2 linked regions of the Hoeflea algicola genome follow. Each later gene encodes a partner of the first gene's protein in a complex. Links are inferred from orthologs where the notes say so. Each region holds a gene or a part of one and is shown in the gene's direction. Other genes may lie near its edges. The genes, in order: secA and secY.

Region 1 (17,101 bases):
AGCCACAAAATTGGCGCGTATAAACGGTTACTTCAACCATGCGTGTCTCCAGGGTTACAGGATGGCCAAGCCTTCTTCTGCGTTCGGCCAAGCCTCCTAGGCATATAGGGTTTCCTCTCCCGACCTTGCAACCCTGGCAAAGGTCAGAACATTGACCTCACCGGCTCCGCCACGCTTGAGCGCCCGCGTCGCAGCTTCCACCGTAGCTCCCGTGGTCAGCACATCATCAACCAGCAAAATTCGGACGCCGAAAAGACGCGCCTTCTGCGTCTCTGGCGTCCTGAACGCACCCCGCACATTATCCTGCCGCGCTCTCAGACCCAAGCCCACCTGCCGCTCGGTGGCGCGGACCCGATGCAATCCCGCTGGCAGGAAACGCTTGCCCGACAGCCGGGCAACAGCCCGCGCAAGCTCGGCGGATTGATTGTAGTGCCGAGAAAACAACCGCCGGCGGTGCAAAGGTACGGCGATTATCACATCACTATCATCGATCACGTCACGACCGGCACGAACCATCCAGGCAGCCATCATTTCGGCGAGATCGGCGCGGTCGGAATATTTCAGCCCCTGCGCAATCTTGCGCGCCACCCCATCGTAAAACACTGCGGCCCGCGCCTTGCCATAGGCAGGTGGCCGAGCGATTGCCTCAGGCGAAACCAGCCCTTCGCCGCGATCATGGTCGAACGGCGCACCGGTTATTTCGCAATAGGGTCGTTCAATGAACCGCACGCTCTGCCAACAGACAGCGCACAAAGCGGCGTGATCGCCGGTCATGATTCCGCAACCGGCGCAGATCGGTGGGTAGACAAGCCGCATCGCCTGCCCGCCTGCGCGACCGAGCGCAAACGCCAAATGATGCAGTGGATGGCCTGATCCGCGGATCTCCATTTATTGACTTTAACGCCGTTCCATCCAACAAGCGAGCCAATCACCAAGTGCCGGAGCGAAACATGGACCAATTGTTTGACCACGCGCTTATGCGCCAGCGTCGCGAGCGCGCCCTTGCAAGTTTCCAGCCGGGTGCGGATTTTCTGGCCCGCCGGGTCGCCGAGGACATGGCTGAGCGCCTATCCGTCGTTGCGCGCCATTTCGACCAACCGGTGCAACTGCATGGCGGATCGACACTTGCCGCCGACCTGATGCAGGCGACCGGGAAAACCGAAAAATTCAGTTTCATCGATTGCTGTCAGGTGCCGGGTCTGGATGGCCGCAACCTCAGTCTGTCCCCCCCGATCTGGCTCCGCTTGAACCGCAAAGCGTGGATCTGGTGATCTCTCCGCTGGCGCTGCATCTGACAAACGACACGCCCGGAGTTCTGGTGCAATTGCGCAGGGCGCTCAAGCCGGATGGCTTGTTGCTCGCCGCCACACCCGGCGCCGGCACGCTTGCCGAATTGCGCGAGGCGCTTTTGACCGCAGAAAGCGAACTCACCGGCGGGGCTAATGCCCGGGTACACCCTTTTGCCGACATCCGTGACTATGGCGGCCTGCTGCAACGCGCTGGTTTCGCGCTGCCGGTCACAGACATCGAGGACATCGTCGTACGCTATGATGACATGTTTGCCCTGCTGCGCGATCTGCGCGGCATGGGCATGACCTCGATCTTGAGCGACCGCAGCCGCCTACCGGGCCGCAGGGCGATGTTCCTGCGGGCGGCGGAGATCTATGCTGAGCGTTTTTCAGACCCGGACGGGCGCGTACGCGCCAGTTTTCCGGTGGTTCACCTGTCGGGATGGGCGCCGCATGAAAGCCAGCAAAAGCCGCTCAAGCCGGGGTCTGCGAAGGCACGACTAGCCGACGCGCTGAAAGCTCCGGAGCAAAAACTGCCGCGTTAAGGCTAGGCTTAACGAGGATCTGTAACGCCCTACTGGCTATTGACCAGGTGCTGTGCAGCCCCGTCGAAGGTATTGTTGATGGTGTTTCCGAGCGTCGAGGCGCCAACCACAAGGGCAATCGAAAGAAATCCCGCGATAAGCCCGTATTCAATTGCGGTGGCGCCGCTCTTGTCCTTCAGAAACCAAGTCATCACTGTTTTCATATCGATGTTCCGTCTCCAGGGGCTTGGGGGAAATACGCAGTCTGCCTTAGCAATCCCCGCTGGTCCGGCCATCCGTACGAATGATGCAGACGGCGCCGGGAATATCCTGCAGGATCGATTTCCGCACGGTGTAGTATGTGCCCTTCGAGCGTTGCGGAATTGAACCAGTGGTGATGTTGTCATATTGGGAAGGCGACCAGGCAACCCGCGATGTCGCGGTGCGATCGGCGACGATCGGCGTCAGGATCATCGCAACCGCAATGGCAGCGGTGCCAAACAGCAACGCCACGCGAACCGCACCAAACCGATTGCTCCGGTTTTCGTCGCCAGATCTGTCCATTGCCGTCACCCAAAAATCGCTACTAGCCATGATCTCTCCACTGAGAATCCTTTCGGATTCGTCATTCAGGGGCAGTGTGGCTTGCTAAAATTGAGGATTGATTAACGCTGTTATCAGTTTGGCTCGTTTCGACCATAACCGCGGCAAATAGTTACAGCAGATCGATCAGATACGGAATCAACGGCTCGTCGGCCGGCGGCATTGGATAGGTGCGCATGTCCCGCGGGCGGACCCATTTGAGTACCTGCCCCTCAAGCCCGCGTGCAGAACCCTCGAAACGCCTGCAGACAAACAGCGGCATCAGCAGATGAAACTCGTCATAGCTGTGACTGGCAAATGTCAGCGGTGCGAGGCAATCGGTCTTGGTCGCAACCCCGAGTTCCTCCATCAATTCACGGATCAGCGCGGCTTCCGGAGTTTCGCCCGGTTCCACCTTGCCACCGGGAAATTCCCACAATCCCGCCAGTTTCTTGCCCTTGGGACGCTGCGACAACAGCACCCGCCCATCTGCATCGACGAGCGCGCAAGCGACAACCAGCAGCATTTTCTTGCCTGTCATGAAATTACTGTCCCGGTTTCACACGATAGGCGTAGCGATAGACCTCGCCGAAGCCGAGCCCCTTATACAACGCCACCGCGGCCGTATTGGCGGTTTCCACCTGCAGCCATGCCGTCTCGGCGCCCCGATGTCGGGCCCAGCGAAGCGCCGCCCTGATCACATCCCGGCCATGCCCGGCGCGCCGGGCATCGGCACGGGTTGCTAGCTCGAACAATCCGGCCATGTCGTTGTCATGAACACACAGCGCCGTCGCCGTCGGGCCGGTCTTATCATCCTCGATCACGAACAAACCGCTTGAGGGACGTATCGAACTCAGCACTTCGGCCAATCCGGCTTTCAGTGACTGGTCACGGCCATGAACCGTGATCGCCGCATCGACATAGCGACCAATATCGCGAACCGGCAGGTAGTCCATGCCGCCATCGATATCCAGCCGGTCGATCGCCCCGGCCATGACGATTGTCTCATCGAACCGCCGCCAGCCATGCGCGTCCAGAAAGGCTTCGAGTTGCGGCGGCGCCAGCGGCGATTGCCGGAACACGAGCGGCCTGTCATAGGCATCGAACCGGCGCGCGGCGCGTTCCACCCTGATCTCGATGTCACCGTGATCGGACGGATCGAGAGGATTGACCGAATTCAACCGTTTGGAAGGATGCCCAGCAGTCAAGCGGATCTGCCAGCTGCCATCATACTGAATAGAGGCCGCAGGCCATGCCCGGAACCCAACCGCTTCCAGTCGCCTGACTATCGCAAGATTGGGCACTATTAGCTCCGCTCTCGGTGGTTCGGACAGATTATCAACTCCGGTAGTCGCCATTAATCTCGACATATGCCTTGGTCAGGTCGCAGGTAAACACCCGCGCCTTGCCACGTCCGATTCCGAGATCGACCCTGATGGTGATCTCATCGCGTTTCATCACCTCCGACGCGGCGGCTTCGCTGTAGTCGGGGTCCCGCTCGCCATCAACCGCAACCCGGATGTCGCCGAACCAGATTGCCAGCTTGTCACGCTCGGCCTTTTCTCCGGCCTTGCCGACGGCCATGACGACACGGCCCCAATTTGCATCTTCGCCTGCAATTGCGGTCTTGACCAGTGGTGAATTGGCAATCGACCGGGCGATGCGGCCCGCCGCCTTTGCCGAGCCTGCACCGGTGACCAGAATTTCGACCTGCTTGCGTGCGCCCTCACCGTCGCGAACGATCTGGATCGCCAGATCTTCCATGAGATCGGCCAGCGCCTTGGAAAAGCCGCGCGCCCGGGGGTCACCTGCCGCCGATATCGCCCCAGCACCCAGCTCGGAAGCGGCCCCGGTCGCAAATACCAGCAGCGTATCGGAGGTGGAGGTATCGCTGTCGACGGTGACCGCATTGAAGGTCGACCCCACGTGCCGGCTGAGCATTGCCTGCAGCGCCGCCGCCTCGATATCGGCGTCGGTAACGATGAAGGAAAGCATGGTCGCCATATCGGGGGCGATCATGCCCGCGCCCTTGGCCATGCCGTTCAGCGTCACCGTCACGCCGTCGATCCGCGCCGTCCGTGTGGCCACTTTCGGGTAGGTGTCGGTGGTCATGATCGCCCGTGCCGCGTCGAGCCAGCGATCACCGCTGGCCGAGACCGCCATCTGCCCGAGCACTGATGCGAATTTGCTCGCATCCAGCGGTTCCCCGATTACGCCGGTCGACGCCAGAAAGACTTCGGCTTCGCTGCACCCGACAGCTTCTGCCGCAGCGCTCGCCGTCATCGCCGTTGAGGCACGCCCTTTCTGGCCGGTGAACGCGTTGGCGTTTCCCGAATTGACCACCAGCGCCCGCGCCTGACCTCCGCCGAGATTTTCCCGGCAGAAGTCAACTGGCGCCGACGGGCATTTCGAGGTCGTGAACACGCCCGCCACAGCCGCCGGCCGGTCGAAAACCATCAGCATCACGTCCGTGCGATCAGCGTATTTGATCCCGGCCGCAGCCGTTTCTATCCGCGCGCCCCTTATCGGGGGCAGCGCGGCATAGGTTTTCGGAGCCAGAGGAGAAATGTCACTGGACATGCGTTTGGTCCTCGTTTGGCGGAGGGTTTCCGCCCGAAAATGCGCTTAGGGTTGCTTGGTGATCGCCTCATAAGCTGTCTTCAGATCCGGGTCGACGACCTCGATCTCGATCCCCTCGCGGGCACCGCGGATGAGATCTGCATACCGCTCGCGCATGAGCATCTGGCGGACCTGACCGGCAACTTCCTCAAAAGCCGGCGGCGCAGTTTCCCTGCGGTCTTCGACCTTGATCACATGCCAGCCGAACTGGGTCTTGACCGGTTCCTTGGCGTATTCACCCTTCTTCAGGGTAAAGGCTGCGGCCTCGAATTCAGGCACCATGCGGCCCTTGGTGAAATAGCCGAGATCACCACCTTGTGCAGCACTCGGCCCTGTCGACTTTTCCTTCGCCAATTCTGCAAAATCCTTGCCGGCCTCAAGCTCGGCGATAACTGCCTTGGCTTCTTCTTCGGTCTTGAGCAGGATGTGGCGTGCGCTGATTTCTTCTACCGGCGGTGTGGCTGCGACTTCCTTCTCATAGCGCGCCTTGACGTCGGCATCGGTGACCGGATCGACAACCGTCGCCTTGAAAAGCGCGTTGTGCAGAGCCCTGTCGCGCTGGAATGCCATCAATTTCTTGAAATCGTCTGTCTGGTCGAGCTTCTCGCCCTCGGCTTTGCGTGCCAGCGTCTTGATATCGATAACGGCTGCAAGAGCTGCGACGCGGCGCTGTTCCGCCGGAAGCTTGTCGAACTGCGGGTCCAGGTCGCCTTCGGCCAAATTCAGCTCCGAGGTCCGGATTTCAGCCCCCGCAACAATCGCGACTACCGGATCTGTCTCATCAGCGGCATGCCCCTGCACCGGCAGGAAGGCAATGGTCGTCAAGAGGAGCGTGGCTGTAAGCTGCGATAAGCGCATGGACTAACCTTTCATTGGGAAGCATCTTTCGACAGCCACCCCTGTACCAGGGAGAACTTGGCCATCTTGTGACGGCCCTTTGCCGCCGTTGACATCGTTCAACCCCCTCTTATCTGTCAGCCAACCGTCCGTCCAGATGACTTTCACCCGGTGAAGGTGGTCTGGACTGCGATTCCAACCGTTTCACCGGCAGCCATTCAGCGCCGGTTCTCCGCCCTGCCGTTCGCGCAGTCTCAAGAAAGGACCATTACAATGGTCAAGATCGGCGCTATCGCCCGCAAAATGTTCGGTTCATCCAATGATCGTCGGATCAGGGCCTACAACCCGAGAATAGCGGCCATTAATGCCCTTGAGCCGGAAATTAGCGCCTTGAGCGATGCCGAACTCGCGGCCCGCACGACACAATTTCGTGAGCAGATCGCAGCCGGCACCAAGGTCGATGATCTGTTGATCCCGGCCTTCGCCACCGTTCGCGAGGCAGCCCGCCGGGCCATCGGCCTGCGCCCGTTCGACGTCCAGCTCATCGGCGGCATGATCCTCAACGAAAACGCCATTGCCGAAATGAAGACCGGCGAAGGTAAAACGCTCGTCGCCACGCTTCCGGTCTATCTTAACGCCCTTTCCGGCAAGGGCGTGCACGTGGTCACCGTCAACGATTATCTGGCTACCCGCGACGCCGAATGGATGAGCCAGATCTACAGCTTCCTTGGCCTGACCACCGGCATCATCGGCCATGGCATGGATGATGATGAACGCCGCGCTGCCTACGCCTGCGACATCACCTATGCCACCAACAACGAACTTGGCTTCGACTATCTACGCGATAACATGAAGTATGATCGCGCCCAGATGGTGCAGCGCGGGCACCATTACGCCATCGTCGACGAGGTCGATTCAATTCTTGTCGACGAAGCGCGCACCCCGCTTATCATTTCAGGACCGCTGGACGATCGCTCCACCCTTTACAACAGCATCGACACGCTGATTCAGAAGCTCGAACCCGACGATTACGAAATCGACGAAAAGCAGCGCTCTGCCACCTTTACCGAAGTGGGCACCGAGAAGCTGGAAGCCATGCTGACCGAAGCCGACATGCTCAAGGGCGAATCGCTCTATGACGTCGAAAACGTCGCGATCGTGCACCACATCAACAACGCACTGAAGGCCCACCGGCTGTTCACGCGCGACAAGGATTACATCGTCCGCAACGACGAAATCGTCATCATTGACGAGTTCACCGGCCGCATGATGCCGGGCCGCCGCTATTCGGAAGGCCAGCACCAGGCGCTTGAAGCCAAGGAAGGCGTCAAGATCCAGCCGGAAAACCAGACGTTGGCGTCGATCACCTTCCAGAACTATTTCCGGATGTATGAAAAACTTGGCGGCATGACCGGCACCGCAGCTACCGAAGCCGAGGAATTTGGCAATATTTACGGCCTCGACGTCGTTGAAGTGCCTACCAATGTTCCCATCGCCCGTATTGACGAGGACGATGAGGTTTACCGCACGGTCGAGGAAAAGTACCAGGCCATCATCGCCGACATCAAGCAGGCGCGCGAGCGCAAGCAACCCGTGTTGGTGGGCACCACATCAATCGAGAAGTCGGAAATCCTGGCAGAACTGCTGCGCAAGGATGGCCTGACCGATTTCAAGGTGCTCAATGCCCGTTACCACGAGCAGGAAGCCTATATCGTCTCCCAGGCCGGTGTGCCCGGCGCCATCACCATCGCCACCAACATGGCCGGTCGAGGAACCGACATCCAGCTCGGCGGCAACGCCGACATGCGTGTCGCGCTGGAGCTTGAGGACGTTCCTGAAGGCCCGGAACGCGACAAGCGCGAACAGGAAATCCGCGCCGAGATCCAGACGCTCAAGGACGAGGCTCGCGCTGCTGGTGGACTTTACGTGCTCGCCACCGAACGCCATGAAAGTCGCCGCATCGACAATCAGTTGCGCGGCCGTTCCGGCCGGCAGGGCGACCCCGGTCGCTCCAAGTTCTTCCTGTCGCTGCAGGATGACCTGATGCGCATCTTCGGCTCCGAGCGTATGGACGGCATGCTCAAGTCTCTCGGCCTCAAGGAAGGCGAGGCGATCGTCCATCCCTGGATCAACAAGGCGTTGGAACGAGCCCAGAAAAAGGTCGAGGCACGCAACTTCGACATCCGCAAAAACTTGCTCCAGTACGACGACGTGATGAATGACCAGCGCAAGGTCATCTTTGAGCAGCGCAAGGAACTGATGGACGCGGAATCGATTTCCGAGATCATCGCCGACATGCGCCAGGAAGTGGTCGACGGTCTGGTCAGCCTGCATATCCCGGAACGGGCTTATGCCGAGCAATGGAACGTTGCCGAATTGAAGAAGGGCGTCGAGGCCTATCTCAATCTGGATTTACCGATCGAACAATGGGCTGCCGAGGAAGGCATCGCCGAGGACGATATTCGCGCCCGAATCACCGAAGCGGTAGAGAAGATGGCTGCGGAACGGGCAGAAAGGTTCGGCCCGGAAGTCACCACTTATGTGGAAAAATCAGTGGTACTTCAAACCCTTGATCACCTCTGGCGCGAACATTTGGTCAATCTTGACCACCTGCGTTCGGTGGTCGGGTTCCGCGGTTACGCGCAACGCGACCCGCTTCAGGAATACAAATCCGAAGCCTTTGAGTTGTTCCAGGCACTGCTTGCAAATCTGCGTCAGGCGGTCATGGCACAGCTGATGCGTGTCGAAATCGTTCGCGAAGCCGCGGCAGAGCCGAGCCTGCCTGAAGGCATGGAAGGTCATCATCTCGACGCCAGCACCGGCGAAGACGAATTCGAATCGCAACAAGCCGTGGCGGCGGCGGCTTTGGGTATCGTTGCCCCGGAAAACCGTAACCCCGAGGATCCGGAAACCTGGGGCAAGGTCGGCCGCAACGAGGCCTGCCCCTGCGGTTCTGGCAAAAAATACAAGCACTGCCACGGTGCCTTTTAACATCGTTTCGGTGCTGAACCGAAACGATGTTCAACCGGTCAGCGCGGAAGCTTTTCCGCCTGCCGGTCAAACCGTTTCTTAACATCGCCATGCCAAGGTGCCCGCTCAACAATGGGTACAGACTTGAGCATGACCTTGATCGACACCGCCGGCAAGATATTGCCGCCGCGCTACGCGGCGCGGCTAACGCCGCTATTGGCGCGCATGTCGAGCATTATCAGCGCCAGCGACGAGACCAGCCAGGCCCAGCGCATGGCGATGATCGCCTTTGCCATCCGCATCGTCAGCGCCGCGATCGCCTTTGTTTCGCAGATCATTCTGGCGCGGCTGATGGGCGAATTCGAATATGGGATCTTTGTTTTCGTCTGGGTGATCGCAGTAATTCTCGGCAATCTTTCCTGCCTGGGGTTCCACACCGCCGTCATTCGTTTCCTGCCGCAATACCGTAATGACGGCGCCGATGCCGCGGTCAATGGACTGACCGCGACCGCGCGGATTTTCGCGATGGTATCGGCGACACTTATCGCCGCCACCGGCATCGCCGCGCTCTACATGCTCGGAGACCGGATCGAGGCACACTACATCCAGCCGCTGTTCATCGGCGCATTTGCATTGCCGATGATCGCGCTCGGCGATGTGCTCGATGGTACCGCCCGCGCCAATGGCTGGCCGGTGCATGCGTTGAGCCCGACCTATATCGTCCGGCCGCTATTGATCCTCGCCTTTGTCGGGGCTGCCGTCGGTCTCGGCCAGGTAGCCAATGCCGACACCGCCATTCTCGCCACACTTGCCGCGGCCTACCTGACCACCGTGGTTCAGTTCGTGACTATCACTGCCAGGTTGCGAAACCGGTTTCCGGCCCGCAAACTCGAAATCCATTTCCGTGCATGGCTGCTGGTGGCACTCCCGATCTTCCTGATCGAGGGCTTCTATTTCATGCTCACCAATGCCGATGTCGTCATCGTCGGTTTCTATCTGCCGCCCGAGAAAGTCGCCGTTTATTTCGCCGCGGCCAAAACCATGGCACTGGTGCATTTCGTCTATTTCGCCGTCAAGGCAGCCGCCGCACAGCGCTTCTCCGGCCTGGTCTCAGGCAATGACCCTTTCGCACTCGCAGCCTTCGCACGCCAGACCGTGCAATGGACATTCTGGCCGTCGCTGCTCGTCGGCGCCCTGGTGATCGCCGCCGGACCGTTCCTTCTGTCTCTGTTCGGGCCCGCCTTCGTCGAGGGCCACATGATCATGGTCGTGCTGTTTGCCGGCATCATAGCCAAGGCGATGGTGGGTCCCGGCGAAGTGTTGCTGACCATGGCCGGCGAACAGAAGATTTGTGCGGTGATCTACGCCTTTGCGCTGGCTGCCAATCTCGGCCTCAACATCGCCCTGATTCCAGCCTGGGGCCTGCTCGGTGCAGCCACCGCCACCGCCGCAGCGATGGTGATCGAGGCTATGGCCTTGCATTTTATCATTCGCCGCAGGCTGGGCATTGTCATGTTTATTGGCGCAGGCCCGAGGCCAATGTCCACCCTGTCTGCAACGGAGGAACGCTAACATGGCGTCGAGCCCCATCGTTCAGGAAGATGTTGCCAGCCAGGCCAATTCGCTGATTGGCGAGTTTGCCGATGTGGAGACCGCTCGCCCCGCGCCCGAACGCGATATCGCCGTCGGTCGGCCCGGCCGGCATCTGGCGATATACCCGGCTCGCGCCGGCTATGAGTTGCAGGAAGAACTCGATTTTCTGACCAACCGCGCGATCGAGCCGAACGTGTTCTTTTCCGGCCGGTTTCTGGCGCCGGCAATGCCGCGACTCGAGGACCGCATCATTCGCCTGATGCTGATGCGCGATGAGAACGAATCCCGATCGCGCATGCGCCTGCTGTTGCCATTCTCCGTCGAGAAACCCGGGTTTTCCGTTGGCGCCTCGATCATCCGAGCCTGGGCCAATCCATTTGGGCCGCAAGGAACGCCGCTGCTCGACCGTGAAGACGCGGCCGAAACGCTCGACAACATGCTGGAAGCCCTCGGCAACAAGGATTCGGGATTGCCGGGCATTCTTGTCCTTCCAGACATGCGCCTGAAGGGTCCGGTTGCAGCGCTGCTGCGCGCCGTGGCGTTGGGGCGCAATCTATCCGTAGTCGAAACCGATCAGGTGGAGCGTCCATTCCTCGAAAGCAACCTGGATGGCGACGAATACCTCACCAAATCCATTTCCGGCAAGCATCGCCACGAACTCCGCCGCCAGTGGCGTCGACTCTCCGAACACGGCGAGCTGAGCTACATGGTCGCCCGTCAACCCGAGGAAATCCGCCATCATCTCGAGGAATTTCTTACGCTCGAGGATTCCGGCTGGAAAGGCCGCCGCCGGACCGCGATGGTGGCTGACCGTTATCGCGCTGCGTTTGCCCGCGAGGCGATCAACAGCCTCGCTGAAACAGACAGCGTGCGGATCCACAGTCTGGCCCTGAACGGTGAGGCAATCGCTTCGATGATCGTGTTCGTTTCAGCCGGCGAGGCCTGGACCTGGAAGACCGCCTACAACGAAACATGGGCGCGTTACTCACCGGGCAAGCTTCTGGTCGACCGGCTGACCGAATGGCATCTCGACGATCTCAACATCCGCCGCACAGATTCCTGCGCCGTGCCGGACCATCCGGTCATGAGCAAGCTCTGGACCGAACGCGAAAGCATGGGAACCATGGTCGTCGGACTGCATCCCAACCGCGACCGCGATGTCCGCCAGGTAGCCACCCAGCTGCACATCTACCGCAACACCCGAAACATCGCCCGACTATTGCGTCAGAAAATCCGGGGAATGGCCGCCGGGCGCTGAGCGCCGCTCAAGCGCCGCCCGCGGCCTCCACTTGAACGGTCACGTTGGCGCTTTCAGCCTCGGTCTCGGCGATAGCTCTGTCGCGCAGCAACCGCCGAACCACCTTGCCTGTGGTGGTCAGCGGCAGATCGTCGACAAAATCGATCTCACGCGGATATTCATGCGCCGACAGACGGGTCTTGACCCAGTCCCGAATCGACCCGGACAGAGCGTCGTCTATCTCGATCCCCGGCGCCAGCACGATATAGGCCTTGACGATTTCGGTGCGCACCTTATCGGGCTTGCCGACCGCCGCCGCCAACGCCACGGCCGGATGCCCGGTCAGGCAATCCTCGATCTCGCCCGGGCCGATACGGTACCCCGCCGAGGTGATGACATCATCATCACGCCCGAAGAACGAGAAATAGCCGTCGGCGTCACGCACGCCCTGGTCGCCGGTCAGCATCCAGTCACCGATAAATTTGGCGTCTGTCGCCTCCTGATTGCGCCAATAGCCCAGAAACATCACCGGATCGGGACGTCTGACTGCAATCTGGCCCGAAACACCGTCGGCCACCTCGTCACCATGCGCGTCGATCACCGCCACCCTGTGCCCCGGCACCTGCTTGCCGATGGCGCCGCCGCGACTCACTCCCAACTTGCCGATGGATGACAGCACCAGATTGCACTCGGTCTGACCATAGAACTCGTTGATGGTAAGCCCGAGCACTCGCTGCGCCCAGTCATAGGTTTCACGGCCGAGCGTCTCACCACCCGATCCAAGCGTGCGCAAATCAAGCTGATGGCGTGACAACGGATCCGGCACCGTACGCATGATCCGGAGCGCGGTGGGTGGAATGAAAACGTTGCGCACCTTCATTTCCGCCATGATTCGGTAAGCCAATTCGGGATCGAATTTCTGCGCCTGAGACGACACCACAGGCACCCCGAGCAGCAAGCCCGGCAACAGCACATTGAGCAGACCTCCTGCCCAGGCCCAGTCGGCAGGTGTCCATAGCTTGTCGCCAGGTTGCGGCAAAAATTCGTGATGGGTCTGCACGCCGGGGATATGGCCGATCAGCACATGGTGAGCATGCAACGCCCCCTTGGGGGCACCGGTAGTGCCCGAAGTGAAAATCATCAACGCCGGATCTTCGGCGCGGGTCGCATTCTCGATCACTGCGTCGGAATGGTTGTTCTCGAGCGCTTCGAAATCCTCATCCGAACCGGCATCGCCACCGGCGACGATGATTGTCTCGAGCGCCGGCAGTTCCTCGGAAATGGTCTTGACTTTCTCCCGTCCGATTGCCGTCGTCACCAGCGCTTTGGCGCCCGAAGTTGACAGTCGGTGCTTGATCGCCTCGACCCCGAACAACAGTGCCAGTGGCACCGCAATCGCCCCGATCTTGTAGATGGCTATATGGGCAATGGCGGTATGAAAACCCTGCGGTAGCATCAGTGCAACACGGTCACCTGTGCCAATTCCGAGCGCTACCAACGCCCGCGCAAACGCATTTGAACGGCGGGCAAGTTCGCCATAGGTCAGGCGCGCTGGTTCACCTTCGGGGTTGAAATGCTCGAGACAGACCCTATCCGGCTCGCGCGTCGCCCAGTCATCGGAGACTGCGGTGCCGATGTTGAAAAATTCCGGCACCGCCCATGAAAACCGCGATTCAACCTCTTCAAACGTCCGTCCGCTCGACAACAACATTTCTTATATCTCCACATCCGCGCCATAACCCGTCGCGGTAAGGAGCTCGCATTCTACGCTCCTGGCACTGCTGCGGTCTCATTCAGGCGACAACTATTAGGTATCAAATCAAACTACGGCGCAATTAGCCAGATCGACTAATAGCAACGCGCATGCCCGGGATGCAATCGGAGCGACAATAGCGGGAAGCAGGCCCCCTCCATACCGGATTTTGAGGCTGGAATTATCAAGCCGCTTTAGCAAGTGGATGAGCCCGGCGCACTTACGTTCCCAGCTCATGCACTTGCATGGATTTCACCGTAATAAGATGGAGCCAGTCGCATCGGAAGATACACAGATGCAGCAAATTGTACCAAGGGTCGTGAAGTTGAAATCTTGCGACGTCTACAAATTCATTCAATGCAGCAATAATATTGTAGCCTCTCCAAAGGAGTTGCCTTATCTTCGGAATGTGGCAATGGCTCATCGCAGGGAAAGAAGATTTGGAATTTCGGGAAAAATTGAGAATGTCGTTAGATCGGTCACTGGCCGATGCGCGTGCACGCGGTTCGCATGACGCCGACGCCGTGGTGGGGATGTATCGCTCACAAGTAGAAAAGACCCTCGAGCGCTTGCGTGAACAAAGTCCTCAAAAGGCCGAGCGCTACGAACGGATGTTTGAAGAAACGATCGCGGAATTCCGCCGGGATTGGCGTGCCCCCATCAGGTGGTCCGGTTTGATTGTTAGTGCATCATGGGCGTCTGGTCCATCGGGACAATGCTTTCCGGCGCGGGCGGGCGGTAGCCCAGAGCGCTATGCGGCCTGACGGTGTTGTAGTGGATACGCCATTGCTCGATCAGGATTTGCGCCTCCCTTAGGCTGTAGAAGATTTCGCCGTTCAGCAGCTCGTCGCGGAACCGGGCGTTGAAGCTTTCGCAGTATCCGTTCTCCCATGGTGAGCCTGGCTCTATGTAGGCCGTCTTGGCTCCAACAGCTGCAATCCAATCCCGCACTTTCTGGGCGATAAATTCCGGCCCATTGTCCGACCGAATGTATTCCGGCGGGCCGCGCAGGATGAATAGGTCTGTCAGAGCATCCAGCACGTCCGTTGAGTTGAGCTTGCGGTCCACGCGGATCATGAGTGCCTCCCTGGTGTATTCGTCGATGATATTCAGCGTCCGATAGACGCGGCCGTCAGCGGTTCGATCCTGGACGAAGTCGTAGGACCAGACGTGGTTTGGCCGTTCCGGTCTGAGACGCACACATGATCCGTCGTTCAGCCAAAGCCGCCCCTTTTTCTTCTGCTTTTGTGGCACTTTCAGCCCTTCACGCCGCCAGATGCGCTCAACCCGCTTATGGTTTACCTGCCAGCCCGCGTTGTTCAGCAGACCGGTGACCATGCGATACCCATAGCGCCCGTACTTGTCGGCCAGTTCGATGATATCATCGGTCAGCCGTTCTTCATCTGCCCGGCCCTGTGGCACCTTGCGCTGTGTGGATCGGTGTTGTCCGAGCGTGCGGCAGGCGCGGCGTTCTGATACGCCGAGCTCCCGCCGCACATGGTCGATGCACTTGCGCCGACGCGAAGGGCTTAGAAGTTTCCCTTTGCCGCCTCGGTCAGGATGAGTTTGTCCAGTGTCAGGTCAGACACCGCCCGCCGAAGCCGCTGGTTCTCCTTCTCCAGCTCTTTCAGCCGAGTGAGTTGAGATCGCTGCATCCCGCCATAGAGCTTCCGCCATCGATAAAACGTCTGCTGTGTCACGCCGATCTGGCGCACCGCGTCAGCAATCGTCGCACCTTGCCCTTGCAGAACTTCAACCTGCCGAAGCTTCGATACAATCTCTTCCGGCTTCTCTCGTTTTCCAGCCATCGCTGATCCTCCAATTTGAGGGATAATCTATCCCAGTTGGTGGACCACTTTCAGGGGGCAACTCCATTTGGGCAAATTCGATATGTCGCCCATAGCTGACCAGCCAATGGCAACGTACCCATTTTCCAGCGCATCACTGCCGATGTCTTCCGGCATGTGCAGCCCCCAAAGCGTGGTCATGCCGCGTATCTCCCATCTTCAATTAACTGTGCCTGTCCGAGAGCCGCCAAGCTGGCCAGAAGCGGTTCGACGGACGCTGTACGGGCGCGCTGGAACCGGCGAGCGATCTGTTGCGGTGTCGCCTCGCCCATCTCTTCCAGAACCTCGCGCACGGCGGCGATCTGTTCCGGGAGAGCCTTGGGCCAAGCCTCTTTTTCGACTTTAACCGCAGCGCCGACATCCAATTCGTTCTGATTGCCCTTGGCTTCGGCATGTTTGCCTTCCGGGTTTTGATAGTCCGGACGCAGCCAGCGGATATGGCCTGCCGCCTCTTCCGCCGTTCTCTCCTTGTTGAGAGACACTAGACGGTACATCAGCTCATCTTCAGCATTTTTCTGATCCGACGCTTTGAGCTGATGCGGCTTTGTCGCGCCTTGCCTGCCAATCAACTTACCCGCAATGTCACCCCAGCCATAAGCTTGAAAAACTAATTTATCGATCCTGTCATGGTGTTGCTTTAGAATTGCAATATTAGCGTTCCGATACACTTCACGTTCATCAGCCGAAATATTATAATCTTTGGAATTATCGGCGACTCGCAGAGCTTCCAGTACGTTATACATACCTGTTAGGGTCAATCCCGGATTCGAAACAATTTGTTTTCGTCGAAATTGATCAAGTTTCTGACCCTCGTTCCGAAGCTCGTCAATCAAGTCGTCCTTGATTTCTTCAAGAGCAGGGAAGGGAAATTTGTTGAAAGTATTCGTATGCTGATAGACAGGATCGTTGCCTTTGCCTTGCCAACCACCGGTACGGAACGAGAATTCAACATGGACACGTGAGCACAGAACGCTAAAAATTGCCCAGTCTGAACATGCGATCACACGGATTTTTTGATCAGGTGCAGCTTCGCCATCTAGCTTGCTGAATATGCGGTGAGCTGCAGTCTCTGTTGTGCCGAAGAAGAAGGGCAACCCTTCCAGTGCGGCGCGCATTTCTGTTGACGGCTGCCCAAAACGCCACCATTTTTCGCGTCGATATTTCATCTTATCTTCTGCTCGAACCGGCTTGGAGCTCTCTAGCAGGTGCTGGTAAGCTTCTGGAAATTTATCCCGGACGAATGATTCCGATTTCTCGTGAAAATCCAAGGCAAAGCGATTTCGCGAGACTTGGTTCAATTCTCGCCCATTTATGTATGGACGGATAAATTTCTCCGCATCGGGCTTAACGCCATACCCCAGACGGTGAGCTTCAGTTTCGTCAACCCAGAAAGCCAATCCGTATGGCTTAAAGCCTTGATGGGCTAGACCAAGATTGGATCTCAGCGGAACACATGCAGAAAGGTTCGGCCCAATTTGAAGATTTGAGTAGATTTTCCCTTCGGCCTTTTGGAAGGTTACGATGCAGCCTTCGGCTTCGTTCTTTTCTTTCTTTTCGGTGGCTACACTAAAGAGCACCCCAGTCCGTTCACCTTTACCAACCACAGTCATTGAAATACGCACCGCTGCTCCATAGAGCGTGTCTACCCAGGGATGGTCCGGGATTGCGAACAACAGCGAGATCGGCTTTTTCGGATCGTTTAGATGCGGCTCCAGCACACGACGATTGTAAGTCTGACGCAGGGAGTTGGTCGTAATCAAACCGAAACGGCGGGTTCCCTTGCCATTCTTCGAATTGTAATCACGGGCGGCCAAGGCTGCTTTATCCCACCAAAACATGACCAGATCCGC
Region 2 (7,790 bases), 2.2 Mb from region 1 along the record:
GAAGAACTACAAGGCGCACGACGAAAACAACCAGCACAAGGTTGGCGACGAGGTTTCCATTCAGGAATGCGCGCCGATCTCAAAGGACAAACGCTGGACTGTCATCGAGACAGCCCAGGCTTGAATGAACGGGATTTGAGGTGAGGCTATTGCACCTTGTCGAGAATCCTGTATGAAGCAGGCCATTGGCGCAGAACGCCCGGGAATCGGGCGTTCTTCTGCTTTCAGCGCATGGAAGGTCCGTTTGCGGAAACCACCTTGGCAATATCCTTCCCGCGCACAAAAGAATTGACTCATAAGCTGGCATAGGTGGCCTCTGCGCCCAACCGTGTCGGTAACAACAAGAAGGCGGCCTGATATGATTCAGATGCAAACAAACCTCGACGTCGCGGATAATTCCGGCGCTCGTCGTGTCATGTGCATCAAGGTTCTGGGCGGTTCCAAGCGGAAGTATGCTTCTATCGGCGACATCATTGTCGTCTCGATCAAGGAAGCCATTCCGCGCGGCCGCGTTAAGAAGGGTGATGTGATGAAGGCGGTTGTGGTTCGCACAGCCAAGGACATCCGTCGCGCCGATGGCAGCGTCATCCGCTTTGACGGAAACGCAGCTGTCCTGATCGACAACAAGAAAGAGCCGATCGGCACCCGCATCTTCGGACCGGTTCCGCGCGAATTGCGCGCCAAGAGCCACATGAAGATCATCTCCCTGGCTCCTGAAGTGCTGTAAGGAACGAACCGATGCAAAAGATCCGCAAAGGCGACAAGGTCGTCGTTCTGACAGGCAAGGACAAGGGCCGTACCGGCGAAGTCCTCGTCGTGATGCCGAAAGAAGACCGGGCCGTGGTCCGGGGTTTGAATATGGTCAAGCGCCATCAGCGCCAGTCCCAGACCCAGGAAGCCGGCATCATCAACAAGGAAGCCTCGCTTCATCTCTCCAACCTCGCGGTTGCAGACCCCAAGGACGGCAAGCCGACCCGTGTCGGTTTCCGTATCGAGGGCGAGAAGAAGGTTCGCGTGGCTAAGCGTTCTGGAGAAGTGATCGATGGCTGATGCAAAATATGAGCCGCGGCTCAAGACCGAATACGTTGAGCGCATCCGCAAGGCTATGCAGGAGCAGTTCGCCTACGCGAACGAAATGCAGATCCCGCGCATGGACAAGATCGTCATCAACATGGGCGTTGGTGAATCCACCGCTGATTCCAAGAAGCCCGCGATAGCGGCCGAAGACCTGGCGGCAATCGCCGGTCAGAAGCCTGTCATTACCCGCGCACGCAATTCGATCGCCGGCTTCAAGCTGCGCGAAGATATGCCGATCGGCGCCAAGGTGACGCTTCGCGGCGCTCGCATGTTTGAGTTCATGGATCGTTTGATCACCATCGCGCTTCCCCGCGTTCGTGACTTTCGCGGCCTGAACCCCAAGAGCTTTGACGGTCGTGGCAATTTTGCCATGGGCATCAAGGAACACATCGTGTTTCCGGAGGTCAACTACGACAAGGTTGATCAGATCTGGGGCATGGACGTCATCGTTTGTACGACGGCTAAAACGGACGACGAAGCACGGGCTCTTCTCAAAGAGTTCAACTTCCCTTTCCCCAAGTAGTCGTAACGGCATTCATGAAAAAGGATATCTGAATATGGCGAAAGTCAGCGCAATTCAAAAGAACAAGCGCCGCCGCAAGCTGGTCGAGCGTGACGCCGCTAAGCGCGCCGCACTCAATGCGATCACGCACAATCAGGAACTTTCCATCGAGGAACGTTTCCGTGCAACCTTGAAGCTGGCCGAAATGCCGCGCAACGGATCCAAGATCCGCGTTCGCAATCGCTGCGAAGTGACCGGCCGTCCGCGTGCGTATTACCGCAAGCTGGGCATGTCGCGTATCGCTTTGCGTGATCTCGGGTCACTGGGCAAGGTGCCCGGCCTCGTCAAGTCGAGCTGGTAAGGAGCGCGTGAGATGGCAATGACTGATCCTCTGGGCGATATGCTCACACGCATCCGCAATGGTGTCGCCCGTCGCAAGTCGTCGGTATCGACGCCTGCATCGAAGCTGCGCGCTCGGGTGCTCGACGTTCTGGAAGCCGAAGGTTATATTCGCGGCTATACCGAAGTGGCGTTCGACAACGGCAAGGCTGAATTGAGCATCGAGCTCAAGTATCATGAAGGCGCACCGGTGATCCGTGAGATCGCCCGCGTTTCCAAGCCAGGCCGGCGTGTATACGTCTCCGTGAAATCCATTCCGCAGGTCGCTAACGGTCTCGGCATCACGATCCTTTCGACTCCGAAGGGCGTTTTGGCCGATCACATCGCGCGCGAGCAGAATGTTGGTGGTGAGGTTCTCTGCTCGATCTTCTGATCGTGCAGAACCTCCAACTCGAACAGACAGGTTGAACAATGTCTCGTATCGGTAAAAAGCCCGTTCCGGTTCCCGCCGGTGTAACTGCGACGATTGACGGCCAGAAAGTGGTCGCCAAGGGTCCCAAGGGTGAGTTGATCTTCGTCGCCAATGACGAAGTTGCGCTCAAGCTCGAGGACAATGCGGTCGTCGTCACGCCCGTGGATAATTCCAAGGGCGCCCGCTCCAAATGGGGCATGTCGCGTACAATGATTGCCAATCTCTTCACTGGTGTGAAGGACGGGTACGAACGCAAGCTCGAAATCAACGGCGTGGGTTATCGCGCGACCATGCAGGGACGTAATCTGCAGTTGGCCCTTGGCTTTAGCCACGATGTCGTTTATCTGCCGCCGGAAGGCGTCAATATTGCTTGTCCCAAGCCGACGGAAATCGTCATCTCCGGGATCAACAAGCAGGTGCTTGGCCAGGTTGCGGCAGAAATCCGTGCCTATCGCAAGCCTGAACCCTACAAGGGCAAGGGCGTTAAATATGCTGAAGAGCGGATTGTCCGCAAAGAAGGCAAGAAGAAGTAAGGAAGACGCGAAATGGCTAGCAGGAAACAATCCCTTACGCGTCGGGCCGACCGTGTCCGCCGCCAGCTCAAAGCGGTGGCCAATGGCCGTCCGCGCCTGTCGGTTCATCGCTCGTCGAAGAACATCTACGCACAGATCATCGATGACGCCGCAGGCCGTACGCTTGCTTCGGCATCGACCTTGGACACCGGCCTTCGTGGTGATCTCAAGACTGGCGCCGATGTCTCTGCGGCGTCTGCGGTTGGCAAGTTGATTGCCGAGCGTGCGACAGAAGCAGGCGTCAAGGATGTGGTCTTCGACCGCGGCGCCTTTATCTATCATGGCCGTATCAAGGCCCTCGCCGAAGCAGCCCGCGAAGCCGGTCTGACTTTCTAATCAAAACCAGCCGATTGATTCCGGAAAAGAATAAGGAAAAGGACAATGGCCAAGGAAGGTCGTCGCGATAACCGCGGCAGAGACGACGAGCGCGATAGCGAATTCGTCGACAAGCTTGTTCACATCAACCGCGTTGCCAAGGTCGTCAAGGGCGGCCGCCGCTTCGGTTTTGCAGCCCTGGTGGTCGTTGGTGACCAGAAGGGTCGCGTTGGCTTCGGTCATGGTAAGGCGCGTGAAGTGCCGGAAGCCATCCGCAAGGCAACCGAAGCCGCCAAGCGCGAACTGATCTTTGTTCCGCTGCGTTCGGGCCGGACCCTGCACCACGATGTGCATGGCCGTCACGGCGCCGGCAAGGTACTGCTGCGCGCTGCCAAGCCTGGTACAGGGATCATCGCCGGTGGTCCGATGCGTGCCGTGTTTGAAACGCTGGGCATGCACGATGTTGTGGCCAAGTCGACCGGGTCTTCGAACCCGTACAACATGGTCCGCGCCACATTTGATGCGCTCAAGAACCAGATGCACCCCAAGGACATCGCGGCTCAGCGCAGCATCAAGTATTCCACGCTCCAGGCTCGCCGCGGTCCTTCCGCTGGCGGCGAAGAGTAATCGGGCGTCTGCCTTATTCATATTAGGGAGCCAAGACCATGGCTGACAATAAAAAGGGCAAGACGGTCACCGTCGAACAGATCGGCAGCCCGATTCGCCGCCCGAACGTCCAGCGCCAGACGCTGATCGGCTTGGGCCTCAACAAAATGCACCGCCGCCGGACCCTCGAGGACACGCCGTCCGTTCGTGGCATGATCCGTTCGGTCAGCCACCTCGTTCGCGTCGTCGACGAGCAGTGAGTGGGAGTGAACTATCATGAAACTCAATGAGATCACCGACAACGAAGGTGCTACCAAGAACCGCAAGCGCGTAGGTCGCGGCATTGGTTCGGGTACCGGCAAAACCGGTGGACGCGGCGTCAAGGGACAGAAGTCTCGTGGCGGCGTTGCCATCAACGGTTTTGAAGGCGGCCAGATGCCAATCTATCGGCGTCTGCCTAAGCGCGGCTTCAAGAACATCTTCTCGAGCGACTTCAATGTCGTCTCCGTCGGCCGCATTCAGACGGCGATCGACGCGGGCAAGCTCGACGGCAAGGGCACGATCGATGCAGTCGCTCTCAAGGCAGCTGGCGTCATCCGTCGCATCAAGGACGGAGTGCGGGTTCTGGCCGATGGCGAACTGAAGGCCAAGGTCACCCTCGAAGTCGGCGGCGCCTCGCGCACCGCCATCGAGAAGGTGGAAAAGGCTGGCGGCACCGTCAAGGTGCTGGAAGTCGCACCTGCCGCTGCGCCGGTTACCGAAGAGAAGTAATTATTTGGCCGCCCGGTGCTTCACACCGGGCGGCTTTCGTCCCATATGGGACAGGTCGGCGCGACTCAATGCGGCGGCCGGGGCAGGCGCAGCCGACCGGTGGTCCGGTCAAGCCGCAACGTCCGGTGAAACCAACTCAGGCCCTCCGGAGATGATCGGGTTCATCGGGCGCCGGATGGGCCGCGCGGAGAACGCAATGGCATCTGCAGCCGAACAACTCGCTTCCAATCTTAATTTCTCGGCTTTCGCCAAGGCGGAAGACCTCAAGAAGCGGATCTGGTTCACTCTTGGCGCACTTCTGGTGTATCGCCTGGGTACCTATATTCCGTTGCCGGGCATCAACCCGGGCGCCTTTGCGCAGGCTTTCCAGGGCCAGTCGGGCGGCATCCTTGGCCTGTTCAACATGTTTGCTGGCGGCGCTGTCGAGCGTATGGCGATTTTCGCTCTCGGCATCATGCCCTATATCTCGGCCTCGATCATCATTCAGCTGATGACCTCCGTTGTCCCGACGCTTGAGCAACTCAAGAAAGAGGGCGAGCAGGGTCGCAAGATCATCAACCAGTACACTCGCTATGGCACCGTGCTTTTGGGCACCGTGCAGGCCTACGGCATCGCCGTCGGGCTTGAGTCGGGCAATGGTATTGTTACCGATCCGGGCTGGTTCTTCCGCATTGCTACCGTCATCACTCTGGTCGGCGGCACCATGTTCCTGATGTGGTTGGGCGAGCAAATTACTGCGCGCGGCATCGGCAACGGCATTTCATTGATCATTTTCGCCGGCATCGTCGCCGCGATGCCGAGCGCTGTCGCCGGCACCCTGGAACTTGGCCGTACCGGCGCCTTGTCGACTGGCCTGATCATTGCGGTCATCGTCGTCGCCATTGCGGTGATTGCATTGATCGTGTTTGTCGAGCGGGCACAGCGGCAATTGCTGATTCAGTATCCAAAACGCCAGGTTGGCTCGCGGATGTTCCAGGGCGATACGTCGCACCTGCCGCTCAAGCTCAACACATCGGGCGTGATTCCGCCGATCTTTGCCTCGTCGTTGCTTCTGCTGCCAGCCACCGTCGCGGGCTTTGCTGCCACCGGCAATATGCCGGCCTGGGCGACCACGCTGCTGGCCTCGGTTGGCCACGGTCAGCCGGCTTATATGCTGCTTTACGGCGGTTTGATTGCGTTTTTCGCGTTTTTCTATACCGCGATCGTCTTCAATCCGAAGGACACCGCGGACAATCTCAAGCGGCACGGCGGCTTCATTCCGGGTATCCGTCCCGGTGATCGTACCGCCGAATATATTGACTACGTGCTGACCCGTGTAACGGTGGTCGGTGCGATCTACCTCGTTTTCGTCTGTCTCTTACCCGAATTTCTAATCGCGCAGACCGGCGTTCCGTTCTATTTGGGTGGAACATCGCTTCTGATCGTTGTGTCGGTGACGCTCGATACGGTTGCGCAGGTTCAGGGACATCTTATCGCCCAGCAATATGAGGGGTTGATCAAGAAGTCTAAACTTCGGGGAGGGAAGAGGGGACGATGAAACTTATTCTTTTGGGGCCACCCGGCGCAGGCAAGGGTACACAAGCCCAGCGCCTCGTCGAGAAACACGGTATTCCGCAATTGTCGACCGGTGACATGTTGCGCGCAGCAGTCGCAGCGGAAACAGAAGTCGGCCAGCGGGCCAAGGCGGTGATGGATGCCGGCGAGCTCGTCTCTGACGATATCGTCAACGCCATCGTCTCCGATCGCATCGATCAGCCTGATTGCGCGCGCGGCTTCATCCTTGATGGCTATCCGCGGACGCTGATTCAGGCCGACGCGGTGGAAGCCATGTTGGCGGGCAAGCACATGAAGCTTGATTCGGTCATCGAGCTTGTTGTTGACGACCGAGCGCTTGTCGGTCGAATCATCAAGCGGGCGGAAGAAGCGGCCGCCGCCGGGCAGCCGGTCCGCAAGGACGACAACGCGGAAGTGTTCGAAGAACGCCTGCGCGAGTATTACAAGAAGACTGCACCGTTGACCGGGTACTATTACGCCAAGGGCGCGTTGCGCACCGTTGACGGCATGGGAACCATCGACGAGGTAACCGAGCAGATCGAACAGGTTCTGGCCACGCTCTGATTGGATACGCGATATCGGGATGGCTGGCTGCTGCTCATGAGAAGCCTGCCTCTCGAAGCGCTCCGTGCGCAAATACTGTGGGCCAAGAGCTTGACGAAAGCCTTGTAGTTCCGCTAAGACCCGCGCAACTCGCAACATGCAGGCGATCGGTGCGATTATTCCTGGTTAATCGGGGATACAGCTCTGGTCGCTTTAAGCGTGCCGGGAATCAGCATGCGCAATGTGATTGATCTTGTCCGCAAGGGCGACCAATTCATTGTTTCAGACTACCCGCAAGGGCCGGCCTCCACCGGACGCGGGCAACGATAACCCGCCGGCACGACCGGCCCACATGGAGAAGCACATGGCCCGCATAGCAGGCGTAAACATTCCGACAAACAAGCGCGTCGTCATCGCACTGACCTACATTCACGGTATCGGCAACAAGTTTGCCCAGCAGATCGTGGAGAAGGTCGGTATTCCGTTGGACCGTCGCGTCAATCAGCTGTCGGATTCCGAAGTGCTGCAGATTCGTGAAGCCATTGACCGCGACTACCAGGTTGAAGGCGACCTGCGCCGCGAGAACTCGATGAACATCAAGCGTCTCATGGACCTTGGTTGCTACCGCGGCCTGCGCCATCGTCGCGGCCTGCCGGTGCGTGGTCAGCGTACCCACACCAATGCCCGCACCCGTAAGGGTCCGGCAAAGGCGATCGCTGGTAAAAAGAAGTAATTTGGGCCCGCCTGACTGGCGGCGACAATTTTGGCGCGGTGGGTCTGCTGATCTCCGCGCCGATGTTTTCGCCTATAGCCAGGCGTCTCCCGGTGGAGCCGCTGGTGTTACGGCGGTGCAGATATCTCGAAAGGAAAATTCATGGCCAAGGAAGCCGGACGCGTCAAGCGTCGCGAACGTAAGAACATCTCGTCGGGCGTAGCCCACGTCAGTTCGACATTCAACAACACGATGATCACCATCACTGATGCGCAGGGAAACACCATTTCCTGGTCGTCAGCCGGTGCCAAGGGTTTCAAGGGATCG

Evidence for each region.
Region 2: the proteins of secA (region 1) and secY are in contact, whole or in part, in a crystal structure (PDB 3DIN), measured with the Thermotoga maritima proteins. The link is inferred for Hoeflea algicola from one-to-one orthologs. Residues at the interface, in WP_004082002.1 of Thermotoga maritima: Glu261, Ala262, Arg263, Lys300, Ala301, Arg302, Thr303, Ile304, Ile305, Leu323, Tyr324, Asp325, Pro326, Val329, Ser330, Tyr333, Ile336, Lys340, Phe345, Val349, Glu363, Phe364, Tyr374, Ser375, Gly376, Gly377, Glu393, Ile395, Thr482, Ser483; in WP_004081795.1 of Thermotoga maritima: Glu108, Gly109, Glu110, Glu111, Ala236, Glu237, Arg238, Arg239, Ile240, Thr241, Ile242, Gln243, Tyr244, Ala245, Arg246, Arg247, Val248, Thr249, Gly250, Arg251, Arg252, Val253, Tyr254, Gly256, Ala257, Ser258, Thr259, Tyr260, Leu261, Pro262.

The regions. Positions count from the first base shown.
Region 1 is NZ_JAOVZR010000001.1:2,725,124-2,742,224, forward strand. Bases 5,790-9,042 are described here. They hold secA (preprotein translocase subunit SecA), read left to right. Parts: upstream 5,790-6,124; coding sequence 6,125-8,842; downstream 8,843-9,042. Other genes in these bases: OEG84_RS13385 (peptidylprolyl isomerase), read right to left, coding at 5,790-5,872; OEG84_RS13395 (lipopolysaccharide biosynthesis protein), read left to right, coding at 8,972-9,042. Outside these bases: grxC (glutaredoxin 3), read right to left, coding at 1-40; OEG84_RS13350 (ComF family protein), read right to left, coding at 97-888; OEG84_RS13355 (methyltransferase domain-containing protein), read left to right, coding at 1,118-1,834; OEG84_RS13360 (Flp family type IVb pilin), read right to left, coding at 1,864-2,037; OEG84_RS13365 (hypothetical protein), read right to left, coding at 2,084-2,407; OEG84_RS13370 ((deoxy)nucleoside triphosphate pyrophosphohydrolase), read right to left, coding at 2,529-2,936; OEG84_RS13375 (GNAT family N-acetyltransferase), read right to left, coding at 2,941-3,753; bifunctional glutamate N-acetyltransferase/amino-acid acetyltransferase ArgJ, read right to left, coding at 3,734-4,975; more of OEG84_RS13385, read right to left, coding at 5,021-5,789; more of OEG84_RS13395, read left to right, coding at 9,043-10,393; OEG84_RS13400 (GNAT family N-acetyltransferase), read left to right, coding at 10,395-11,672; OEG84_RS13405 (AMP-binding protein), read right to left, coding at 11,680-13,362; OEG84_RS13415 (hypothetical protein), read right to left, coding at 15,240-15,392; OEG84_RS13420 (class I SAM-dependent DNA methyltransferase), read right to left, coding at 15,389-17,101. UniProt on the Escherichia coli protein: Required for protein export, interacts with the SecYEG preprotein conducting channel.
Region 2 is NZ_JAOVZR010000001.1:506,851-514,640, forward strand. Bases 4,119-7,020 are described here. They hold secY (preprotein translocase subunit SecY), read left to right. Parts: upstream 4,119-4,850; coding sequence 4,851-6,191; downstream 6,192-7,020. Other genes in these bases: rpmD (50S ribosomal protein L30), read left to right, coding at 4,119-4,143; rplO (50S ribosomal protein L15), read left to right, coding at 4,160-4,654; OEG84_RS02600 (adenylate kinase), read left to right, coding at 6,188-6,772. Outside these bases: rpsQ (30S ribosomal protein S17), read left to right, coding at 1-124; rplN (50S ribosomal protein L14), read left to right, coding at 359-727; rplX (50S ribosomal protein L24), read left to right, coding at 739-1,050; rplE (50S ribosomal protein L5), read left to right, coding at 1,043-1,600; rpsN (30S ribosomal protein S14), read left to right, coding at 1,635-1,940; rpsH (30S ribosomal protein S8), read left to right, coding at 1,953-2,351; rplF (50S ribosomal protein L6), read left to right, coding at 2,390-2,923; rplR (50S ribosomal protein L18), read left to right, coding at 2,936-3,298; rpsE (30S ribosomal protein S5), read left to right, coding at 3,344-3,904; more of rpmD, read left to right, coding at 3,943-4,118; rpsM (30S ribosomal protein S13), read left to right, coding at 7,116-7,484; rpsK (30S ribosomal protein S11), read left to right, coding at 7,626-7,790. UniProt on the Escherichia coli protein: The central subunit of the protein translocation channel SecYEG. Consists of two halves formed by TMs 1-5 and 6-10.